Regions from separate parts of the Luteimonas sp. e5 genome, predicted to be linked through region 1. Evidence: predicted binding sites of a transcription regulator. Region 1 holds the regulator's gene; the other holds the start of a gene.

What was found. The regulator HrcA, encoded in region 1, represses chaperone genes, less so after heat shock. The targets are predictions, from matches to a motif close to TTNGCACTCNNNNNNNNNGAGTGCNAA.
Region 2: a site for HrcA is predicted at 3,236-3,262, ahead of rpoH (RNA polymerase sigma factor RpoH). Genes of this name have one in related genera too.

Annotation. Positions count from the first base shown of each region.
Region 1 is NZ_JBSTRX010000001.1:592,703-598,159, forward strand. Features, by position in the region: gene ACW11F_RS02910 (outer membrane protein assembly factor BamE) at 1-80, opposite strand, end outside; gene fur (ferric iron uptake transcriptional regulator) at 176-583, shown strand; gene recN (DNA repair protein RecN) at 593-2,266, opposite strand; gene hrcA (heat-inducible transcriptional repressor HrcA) at 2,343-3,380, shown strand; gene grpE (nucleotide exchange factor GrpE) at 3,452-3,949, shown strand; gene dnaK (molecular chaperone DnaK) at 4,052-5,457, shown strand, end outside.
Region 2 is NZ_JBSTRX010000003.1:307,656-313,112, forward strand. Features, by position in the region: gene ACW11F_RS10540 (primosomal protein N') at 1-1,019, shown strand, start outside; gene ACW11F_RS10545 (serine hydrolase domain-containing protein) at 1,135-2,253, shown strand; gene rpoH (RNA polymerase sigma factor RpoH) at 2,344-3,225, opposite strand; gene ACW11F_RS10555 (YcgL domain-containing protein) at 3,452-3,724, shown strand; partial or broken gene ACW11F_RS10560 (ankyrin repeat domain-containing protein) at 4,479-5,457, shown strand, end outside.

The sequences.
Region 1 (5,457 bases):
TGATAGATCGGCTGGCGATAGACGATGCCGCAGCCGGCGGTGCTGGCGGCGAGGGCAATGATGAACAGGGCGTTGCGCATGCGCGATATCGGCGTCGGGTGGATGGGCGATAATACACGCTCACCCATCGCCGAGGAGCCGCGCGGACCGCATGCCGCGGCGCGCGTTCATACCCATGACGTTGGAAAACGAAGAACTGCGCAATGCCGGCCTCAAGGTGACCCATCCGCGGGTGCGCATCTTCGCCTTGCTGGAACAGGCCAAGCCGCGGCACATGACTGCCGAGGACATCTACCGCAAGTTGCTGGACGAGCGCGAGGAAATCGCCCTGGCCACGGTGTACCGGGTGCTGACCCAGTTCGAGGCGGCGGGGCTGGTGCTCAAGCACAACTTCGAGGGCGGCCAGGCGGTGTACGAACTCGACCGCGGCGACCACCATGACCACATGGTGGATCTGGACAACGGCAAGATCATCGAGTTCGAAAGCCCCGAGATCGAGCGGCTGCAAAAGGAAATCGCCGCCAGGCACGGCTACGTGATCGAGGATCACTCGCTGGTGCTGTACGTGCGCCGCAAGACCTGATCGGTCCGCTCAGTCCACTTCCACCGCATCGAGCAGGCTGCGCGCGGCGGCCCGCGCGGCATCATCCACCCGTGCACCGCCGAGCAGGCGGGCGATGTCCTCGACGCGACCTGTGGCATCCAGCCGTTCGACCTGGCTCATGGTCACGCCTTCGCTGCTCGCCTTGCTCACGCGCCAATGGGCATGCCCCTGCGCCGCGACCTGCGGCAGGTGGGTGACGCACATCACCTGGCAGCGCGCGCCCAAGGCGCGCAGCTTGCGACCGACCACGTCGGCGACGCTGCCGCTGATGCCCGAATCCACCTCGTCGAACACCATCGTCGGCACCGTGTCCACGCCCAGCGCGGCGACTTCGATCGCCAGCGAGATGCGCGAAAGCTCGCCGCCCGAGGCGACCTTGCGCAACGGGCGCGGCGGCTGCCCGGGGTTGGCGGCGATCAGGAATTCGGCGCGCTCGCTGCCCAGCGCGTTCGGCTCGGGATCGGGCAGGGGCTCGAGTTCGATGACGAATTCGGCTTCGCCCATGCCCAGCTCGCGTATCGAGGCCAGCGTGTCCGCCGCCAATGCCAGCGCCGCCTGCTGGCGTGCTTTGCGCAGCCGGGCGGCGGCCTTGTCCCAATCGGCGGCAAGCGTGGCGATCTCGCGATCGAGGCGCTCGATGCGGCCCTGCGCGTCGTCGAGCGTGGCCAGCTCCTCGCTGATGCGCTCGCGCACCGCCTCCAGTTCACCGATGCCGACCCGATGCTTGCGCGCCAGCGCATGCAGGCGTTGCAGGCGCTGGTCGAGCTCCTCGAAGCGGGCGGGGTCAAGGTCGAGTGCGTCGCCAAGGCGGCCCAGCGCGGCGACGCCCTCATCCAGCGCGATCGCGGCCGATTCCAGCATCTGTTCGATTTCAGCCAGACGCGGTTCGTGCGCGGACACTTCGGCCAGCGTCTCCCGCGCACGATGCAGCAGGCCGATGGCATTGGCTTCATCCGCTTCGTCGAGCAACGCCAGCGCCGCGCTGTTGGCCGCCGCCAGTTCCGCGCCATGCGCATGACGCCGATGGTCGGCGTCCAGCGCCTCCAGGCTGGCGGCATCGAGGGCCTCGGCCTGCAGTTCGTCCAGCGCGTGACGCAGGAATTCGAGGCGCTGCGCGGGATCGCCCTGCGCCGCGCACTCCTCGCGCTGCCGGCGCCGCTCGCGCCAGCGTGCGGCGAGGCCGGCGACTTCTTCCAGCAGTGCACCGTGGCCGCCATGGGCATCCACCAGTGCCAGCTGCGCGGGCCGCGTCAGCAGCGCCTGCTGCGCATGCTGGCCGTGGATTTCCACCAGCCGTGCACCCAGTTCGGCCAGTTGCGAGGCACTGGCGGCGCGGCCATTGATCCATGCCCGCGAACCACCGTCGGCGCGCAGCACGCGGCGCAGCCGGCATTCGCCGTCCTCGTCCATTTCCGCGTCGCGCAGCCAGGCGGTGGCGGTGGGCGCATCGCGCAAGTCGAATTCGGCCACCAGTTCGGCACGCTCGGCGCCGTGGCGCACCATGCCGGCATCGGCGCGCTGGCCGCAGAGGAAGCCCAGCGCATCGACCAGCAACGACTTGCCGGCCCCGGTTTCGCCGGAAATCACCGTCATGCCGGCGTCGAACTGCAGTTCCGCGGCGCGCACCACGGCGAAATCGGCGATTGTCAGGCGGGTCAGCATGGTGAGATTCTAAACAGCGTCCGTCGCAATCCCCGCGACGCTTGCACGCGACGGCGAATGGTCCCATATAGACGTCATGAACGAGAGTCTCGACCCGCGCGCCCGCCAGCTGCTGCGCACCCTGATTTCGCGCCACATCGCCGATGGCGCGCCGGTCGGTTCGCAGACCCTGGCCAAGCACGCCGGGCTGCAGGTCAGCCCGGCAACCATCCGCAACATCCTCGCCGATCTGGAAGAGCAGGGGCTGCTCGCCTCGCCGCATACGTCCGCCGGCCGCGTGCCGACCACCCGCGGCTATCGCGTGTTCGTCGACAGCCTGCTGCAATGCCATCCGCTGCAGGCGGCCGAGCTCGAGCGCCTGCGCAGCGAGCTGGCCGCGCCCGGCGACACCCGCCAGCTGCTCGGCAGCGCATCGCAGCTGCTCTCGGCGATGAGCCGTTTCGTCGGTGTGGTGGCCGCGCCACGCACCACCTCGCTTGCGTTCCGTTACATCGATTTCGTCACCCTCGACGAGCATCGCGTGCTGGCGATCCTGGTGCTGCATGACGGCAGCGTGCAGAACCGCGTGCTGGAGCTGGGCCAGGCCTATGCGCCGGCCACGCTGGAGGAGGTGGCCAACTACCTCAATGCGCATTTCGCCGGGCAGCCGCTGCAGCACATCCACCGGCAGCTGCTGGCCGAACTGAAATCCGCGCGCGACCGCATGCAGACGCTGTTGACACAGGCGGTGGCGCTGGCCGAACAGGCGCTGCTGGCGCCCGACGGCGAGGAGGAGGACTTGCTGCTGGCCGGACAGACCCGCCTGATGGGCGCGCAGGCGATCAGCGATGTCGACCGTCTGCGCGAGCTGTTCGAGGCGTTCGCCCGCAAGCGCGACATCCTGCAGCTGCTCGAACGCACCCTGCATGCACCCGGCGTGCGCATTTTCATCGGCGAGGAAACCGGGTTGGCGCCGCTGGAGCAGACCGCACTGGTCGCCGCGCCGTATGGCCGCGACGGCGAGGTGCTCGGCGTGCTCGGCGTGATCGGGCCGACGCGGATGGCCTACGAGCGGGTGATTCCGGTGGTGCAGGCCACCGCCGACGTGCTCGGCGAGGCGATCGGCGGGCGCTGAGCCGGGCATGCCTTGAAAGCGCAACCCGGCGACCTCACGTCCGGGTTGATCGCCCCTTCATGGACGTCCCGATGACCACCGAACCCGAATTCGACCCGCAGGCCGAAGCGCCACAGGATCCGCAGGCCGAGCAGATCGAGCTGCTCAAGGCCGAACTGGAACAGCTGCAGGCGCAATCGCTGCTTGATCGCGCGGATCTGGAGAACCGGCGCAAGCGCCTGGAGCGTGAAATCGAGCAGGCGCGGCGCTTCGCCAACGAACGCCTGCTCGCCGACATGATCCCGGTGTTCGACGCGCTCGAAGCCGGCCTTGCCAGTGCCGCCGCGGACGACCCGCTGCGCGCCGGCCTGGAACTGACCCTCAAGCAACTGCACGCGGTGACCGGCAAGCATGGCCTGGCCGAAATCGCGCCCGAGCCGGGTGCGGCGTTCGACCCGGAAAAGCACAACGCGGTCAGCCAGATGGCGGTCGAAGGCGTGCCTTCGGGCGCGGTCGCGCAGCTGTTCCAGAAGGGCTACGCGCTCAACGAGCGCCTGTTGCGCCCGGCGATGGTGATGGTCGCCCCCTGACCGCACCCGCGCAGTCCGGCGGCCCTTGAAACGTCGCCAGCAAACCCCAGATAGCACTCATCGCGGCAACGCCGCCACATTACCCAAAGAGGCAATCCACTCATGGCCAAGATCATCGGCATCGACCTCGGTACCACCAACTCCTGCGTCGCGGTGATGGACGGCGGCAAGGCCCGCGTCATCGAAAACGCCGAAGGCGACCGCACCACGCCTTCGGTCGTCGCCTGGACCCGCGACGGCGAGGTGCTGGTCGGCGCGCCGGCCAAGCGCCAGGCGGTGACCAATCCCAAGAACACCTTCTTCGCGGTCAAGCGCCTGATCGGGCGCAAGTTCACCGATGCGGAAGTGAAGAAGGACCTCGAACTGGTGCCCTACGCGATCATCGGCCATGACAATGGCGATGCCTGGGTGGAAACCAGCGAGGGGCGCAAGCTGGCGCCGCAGGAAGTCAGCGCCAAGGTGTTGGAGAAGATGAAGAAGACCGCCGAGGACTTCCTCGGCGAGAAGGTCACCGAGGCGGTGATCACCGTGCCGGCCTACTTCAACGATTCGCAGCGCCAGGCGACCAAGGACGCCGGCCGCATCGCCGGCCTCGACGTCAAGCGCATCATCAACGAGCCGACCGCGGCCGCGCTGGCCTATGGCCTGGACAAGGACGGCGGTGATCGCAAGATCGCGGTGTACGACCTCGGCGGCGGCACCTTCGACGTGTCGATCATCGAGATCGCCGACGTCGATGGCGAAAAGCAGTTCGAAGTGCTGGCCACCAACGGCGACACCTTCCTCGGTGGCGAGGACTTCGACAAGCGCGTGATCGACTATCTGGTCGACGAGTTCCAGAAGTCCGACGGCGTGGACCTGCGCAAGGATCCGCTGGCGCTGCAGCGGCTGAAGGATGCCGCCGAGCGCGCCAAGATCGAGCTGTCCAGCGCGCAGCAGACCGACGTCAACCTGCCGTACGTCACCGCCGATGCCAGCGGCCCCAAGCACCTCAACATCAAGCTGACCCGGGCCAAGCTCGAGGCGCTGGTGGATGACCTGGTGAAGAAGACCATCGAGCCGTGCAAGGTGGCGCTGAACGACGCCGGCCTCAAGGCCAGCGACATCGGCGAGATCATCCTGGTCGGTGGCCAGACGCGCATGCCGCGCGTGCAGCAGGCGGTGTCGGAGTTCTTCGGCAAGGAACCGCGCAAGGACGTCAACCCGGACGAAGCGGTCGCCATCGGCGCCGCGATCCAGGGCGGCGTGCTCGCCGGCGACGTCAAGGACGTGCTGCTGCTGGACGTGACCCCGCTCTCGCTCGGCATCGAAACCCTGGGCGGCGTGTTCACCAAGATCATCGAGAAGAACACCACCATCCCGACCAAGGCCTCGCAGACCTTCTCCACCGCCGACGACAACCAGAGCGCGGTCACCGTGCACGTGCTGCAGGGCGAGCGCGAGCAGGCGCAGTTCAACAAGTCGCTGGCGCGCTTCGACCTGACCGGGATCGAGCCCGCGCCGCGTGG
Region 2 (5,457 bases), on a different contig from region 1:
TGATGGACGCGATCGGCGCTGCGCTCGCCGCCGGCGGCCAGGTGCTGGTGTTCCGCAACCGCCGCGGCTATGCCCCGGTGCTGCAATGCCACGATTGCGGCTGGAGCGCGCATTGCCCGCAATGCAGCAGCCCGGAGCGCGCGGTGCCGATGACCGTGCACGCACAGGGTCGGCGCCTGCACTGCCACCATTGCGGCCATCGCCGTCCCACGCCGCCGGCTTGCCCCGACTGCGCCAGCCTGGCCCTGCAGCCGCAGGGCAATGGCACCGAACGCATCGAGGAAACACTGGCGCGGCACTTCAGCGAAGTTCCCGTGATCCGCATCGACCGCGGCAGCACGCAGGGCCGCGACGCGCTGCAAAAACACTTCGATGCACTTGGCGATGCGCCGGGCATCCTGGTCGGCACGCAGATGTTGGCCAAGGGCCATGACCTCGCCCGCCTCACCCTGGTCGCCGTGGTCGGCATCGACGAGGGCCTGTACTCGCTGGACTTCCGCAGCCGGGAAAAGTTGGCGCAATTGCTGATCCAGGTCGCCGGTCGCGCGGGGCGCGCCGAGCGCGCGGGCGAAGTCTGGCTGCAGACCCATCACCCCGAGCATCCGCTGCTGCATCGGCTGCTCGATGGAGGTTATCCGGCATTCGCCGAAGAAGAGCTGGACGAGCGCGAAGCCGCCGGTTTCCCGCCCTTCGCCCACCTCGCCCTGCTGCGCGCCGACGCACGCGATGGGCAGACCCCGCTGCGCTTCCTGCAGCAGGCACGCGAACTGTTGCAACACGCGCTGCCGAACGCCACGCTGCCATTTCATGGCGGCACACCCGCACTGGAGCTGCATGGCCCGCTGCCCGCACCGCAACCGCGCCGCGCCGGCTACCAGCGCCTGCAACTGCTGCTCTGCGCCACCCGCCGCAGCGATCTGCACCACGCACTGCAGGCAGTGATGCCGCAGCTGCATGCGCTGCCCGACGCACGTCGCGTGCGCTGGTCGCTGGATGTGGATCCGGTGGATCTGTATTGAGTCCATATCGACCACCCCGGCACGCGGCATGACAAACGCCCGCAGGGTCCGGCTTGGCAACCCGGCGTCCACCACGCATAGTGGTGTTGGTCACTCGATCGAAAGTGGAGGCGGCATGCGACGCAGGAGATGGGCGCGGGTGCTATGCGGGATCGGCCTGCTGCCCCTGGCGGCGCTCGCCGCCGAGGCGATGGCGCGGCCACCGTGGCAGGCGCAGGTGGATGCGCTGCTGGCACCGTATGCCGGCGAACGGCCGGGGGTGAACGTGGCCATCGTCGAAAACGGCAAGCTGCGTTACCGGCGCAGCGTGGGCCTGGCGAGCCTCGAACCACGCGAGCCGCTGGATGCACGCAGCAACTTCCGCCTTGCCTCGGTGAGCAAACAGTTCACCGCGATGGCCACGCTGCTGCTGGTCGCCGACGGCAAGTTGCGACTTGACGAATCACTGACCGAGGTGCTGCCGGAGTTCCCGGCCTATGGCCGCGACATCACCATCGAGCAGATGCTGCGCCATCGCTCGGGCCTGCCCGATTACGAAGGCCTGATCGAACCCGAGCGCACGCAGCAGGTGCTGGATGCCGAAGTGCTGGAATACCTGCAGCTCACCGACGTCCCGCTGTTTGCGCCCGGCAGCCAATGGCGCTACAGCAACTCGGCCTACGTGCTGCTGGCGCTGATCGTGGAGCGGCGCTCGGGCATGGCCTATGGCGAGTTCCTGCAGCAGCGCATCTTCCGCCCGCTGGGCATGCGTCATACCCGGACCTATGCCGCGGACGCGCACATCGCACACCGCGCCTGGGGCCACAGCCCCGCACCGGACGGCAATGGCTACGTTCGCGACGACAAGAGCGTGACCAGCGCGACGCTGGGCGATGGCGGGGTGTATTCCTCGCTCGATGACCTGATGAAATGGCAACGCGCCCTGTTCGCCGGCCGCCTGCTGCCGGCGCCGTTGCACGAGGCCATGTTCAGCGCGGATGCCCCGGGCGCGGTTGGCGCACGTTATGGCCTGGGCTGGTTCATCGACGACCTCGATGGCGGCGGCGTGCGCTGGTGGCACAGCGGCACCACCCGCGGTTTCCGCAATTTCGTGGTGCGCTATCCGCAGTCCGGGCTTGTCGTGACGGTGCTCTCCAACAGCAGCGATACCGATGCCGCGACCCTCGCCGGCGAGATCGTGCGCGCGGTGCGCCCGAGCCTGGCGGTGGTGCCGGCGGAGGCGATCCCGCCCTGAGGCCAGCGCTGCCCGTCCACGGGTGCTGCCGCCATGCAAACGGCCCGCTCATGCGGGCCGTTTCGTATGCAGCGGATCGGGCAGGACGCCTCAGGCGACGAACAGCGCCTTCATCTTCTTCAGCGCGGCGGCCTCGATCTGGCGGATGCGCTCGGCGCTGACGCCGTATTCGTCCGCCAGCTCCTGCAGGGTGACCTTGTTCTCGTCGTCCAGCCAACGCCGCTTGATGATGTCGCGGCTGCGTGCATCCAGGCCCGACAGGCTTTCGCGCAGCAGGGCGAGCTGGTGGTCTTCGCTGTCCACGCGCTCGTAGGCCTGCGAGGGATCCTCGACCTCGCTCGCCAACCAGGTCACCGGCGAGGCCGGGGCATGGTCCTCGTCATCGCCTTCGGGCAGGTCGAAGCCGATGTCGCGCCCGGACAGGCGCGCTTCCATCTCCAGCACCTCGGCCTCGGGCACGTTGAGGTCGGCGGCCACGGTGCGCACTTCCTCGGCATTCATCCAGCCCAGGCGGGTGCGCGATTTGCGCAGGTTGAAGAACAGCTTGCGCTGCGCCTTGGTGGTGGCCACCTTGACGATGCGCCAGTTCTTGATGATGAACTCGTGCATCTCGGCGCGGATCCAGTGCACCGCGAAGCTGACCAGGCGCACGCCGACATCCGGGTCGAAGCGCTTGACCGCCTTCATCAGGCCGATGTTGCCTTCCTGGATCAGATCGCCCAGTTGCAGGCCGTAACCGCTGTAGCCACGCGCCACGTGCACCACGAAGCGCAGGTGGGCGAGGATCAGGTTCTGTGCCGCGGACAGGTCGTTGTCGTCGCGCAGCCGGCGCGCCAGCTGCTGCTCTTCCTCCTGCGACAGCACCGGAATCTGGTACACCGCGCCGATGTAGGAATCCAGCGTGCCGATGCTCGGCATCGGCAGGTTGTTGGAGATCAGCGGATAGTCCAAGGTCTGGATGTTTTCAGTCATGGCGGCAATTTTAGCAGTCGGCATCGATGAGTGCTAACCGCACGAACAACAGCGTTCTGTTCCATTCATGCAACACAACGACCATGTCCGCGCGGGTGCAGATGCAGCCTGACAGCCCATGTGTTGCCGCAGAGTGAGCGGTGCATGACATCGGCATTGACCGCGTGCATTTCAATACCCGCACGCTTTCGCGCACAATGTGGCCTGCTTCGCAGTTTCGATCCCGATGCTCGCCCACGTCTACAAAAGCCTCAAGCGCGCCGATACCTATGTGTTCCTGGCCGAGCGCGAAGGCTTCTCGCGCCTGCCCGAGCCTCTGCGCACGCAGCTGGGCCCGCTCGAATTCGTGCTCGAGGTGAAGCTGGGCCCGGAGCGCCGGCTGGCACGCGAAAACGCGGTCGAAGTGATGGAAAACCTGGCCGTGCGCGGCTTCCACCTGCAATTCCCGCCGTCCACGGCGGACGACCCGATGAGCACGGACTGGGGCACCGATGCCTGAGGCACGAGCGGCCGCTGCCCTCCGCCCCGGCTGGGCACTGCCTGCCCTGCTGCTGGTGCTGCTGGCTCCGCTGGCGGGGCGCATGGCGCTGCTGCCGGTCGCGGCCGGTGCACTGCTCGTTGCCCTGGCGGTGAATGAGCATGCCTGGAAGCCCGCCCTGCGCGCCGTCGCCGGGCCGTGGCTGATCGTGTTCGGCACGGCCTCGCTGCTGCTCACCTGGCCACTCTCGGCCCTGGCCGCGCGTGGCAGCCTGGCTGCGGCACTGACCACGTCCGCCGTGCTGGCCGGCCTGTTGCTGGCCGCCTGGCGCAGCTGGCCACTGTGGTCGGGCATTGCCACGGGCCGGCATGGCGTGGACAGCGACTGGCGGCAAAAGGCCACGCGTGATCCGACACCCTGGCACGGGCTGTACGTGGCGCTGCCGCTGACGCTGCTGGTGGCCGGCGGCCTGGCACTGGGCTGGACCAGCCTGCTGCCCGCCGGCGCGCGCTGGGGCCTGGCCGCGGTGCTGACGCTGGTGCTTGCCCTGCCGCTGCTGCCGCGCCTGCGCCGACCGGCCAGCCGCATTGCCCGCGCCGAAGCCCTCACCAGCAAGCCACTGCGCAATGCCGAGCGCATCGAACTGGAGGCGCTGCGCGACGCGGCAGGCGATGCCGACGTCACCGCGTTGCCGGCCACAACCACGCCCGCCACGACGGAAGCCGCCGCAGGCGGGTCCGCGACCCCGATCGACCCGGCCCGCGCCACTGCCGAACTGTTCGAAGCCGCGCGCGGTGGCCGCGTCGAGCACGCGTTGCAGTTGCTGGCCGATGGTGCCGATGCCCTGGCCATGCCCGACGCCGACGAACGTGACCAGCGCAGTCTGGCGCAGCTCGCCGCGGTGCTGCCGGACTTGCGCCTGCTGCGTGCGTTGATCGAGCGTGGCGCCCCGATCGCGGCCGGCGACGGCCGCCCCGGGGTGCTGCTCGCTGCCACCCGCGACAGCTGGCATGGCCGCCCCGAAGCGGTGATGACCCTGCTCGCCAATGGCGCGGATGCGCGCGAGCAGGATGCCGAGGGCAATACCCCGCTGCACCATGCCGCGCGCAGCACCGACCCCGGCGTTGCCGCGCTGCTGCTGGATGCCGGCGCGCAGATCGACGCCCTCAACCATGCACGCCAATCACCGCTGGCGATGGCCTGCCAGGCCGGCAACTGGCGCCTGGCCCGGTTCCTCGTCGAACGCGGTGCACAGCCGCATCCGGCAGGTGGCGAGCCGGTGCTGATCGCGGCCGCCAGCGGCGAAGACGACGACCCGGCCGGAGTCGAGTTCCTGTTGCAGCGCAAGGCCGCGGTCGATGCCCATGACCAGGCCGGACGCAGCGCACTGCTGCATGCCGCGGCAGCCGGGCACCTCCTGATCACGCAGGCTCTGCTCGACGCCGGCGCCGATGCCGCTCGCCGCGACGGGGACGGCATGGATGCCTGGCTGCTTGCCGCCGGCAGTGGCCGCCGCGCGGTACTCGAGGCCCTGCTCGACGCCGGGGCCGACGCCCATGCGCGCGACCTGCAGGAGCGCGATGCCCTGGCGCATGCGCTTGCCGGCGGCCATGCGGATGCCGGCCTGTTGACATGGTTGCGCGAGCTCGGGCTGGATCCACGACGCCCCGATGCCAGCGGACGCAGCACGCTGGACGTGGCGATCGAACAGGGCCGCTGGGCACTGGTTGCTGCACTCGACCCGACCTGCCCGC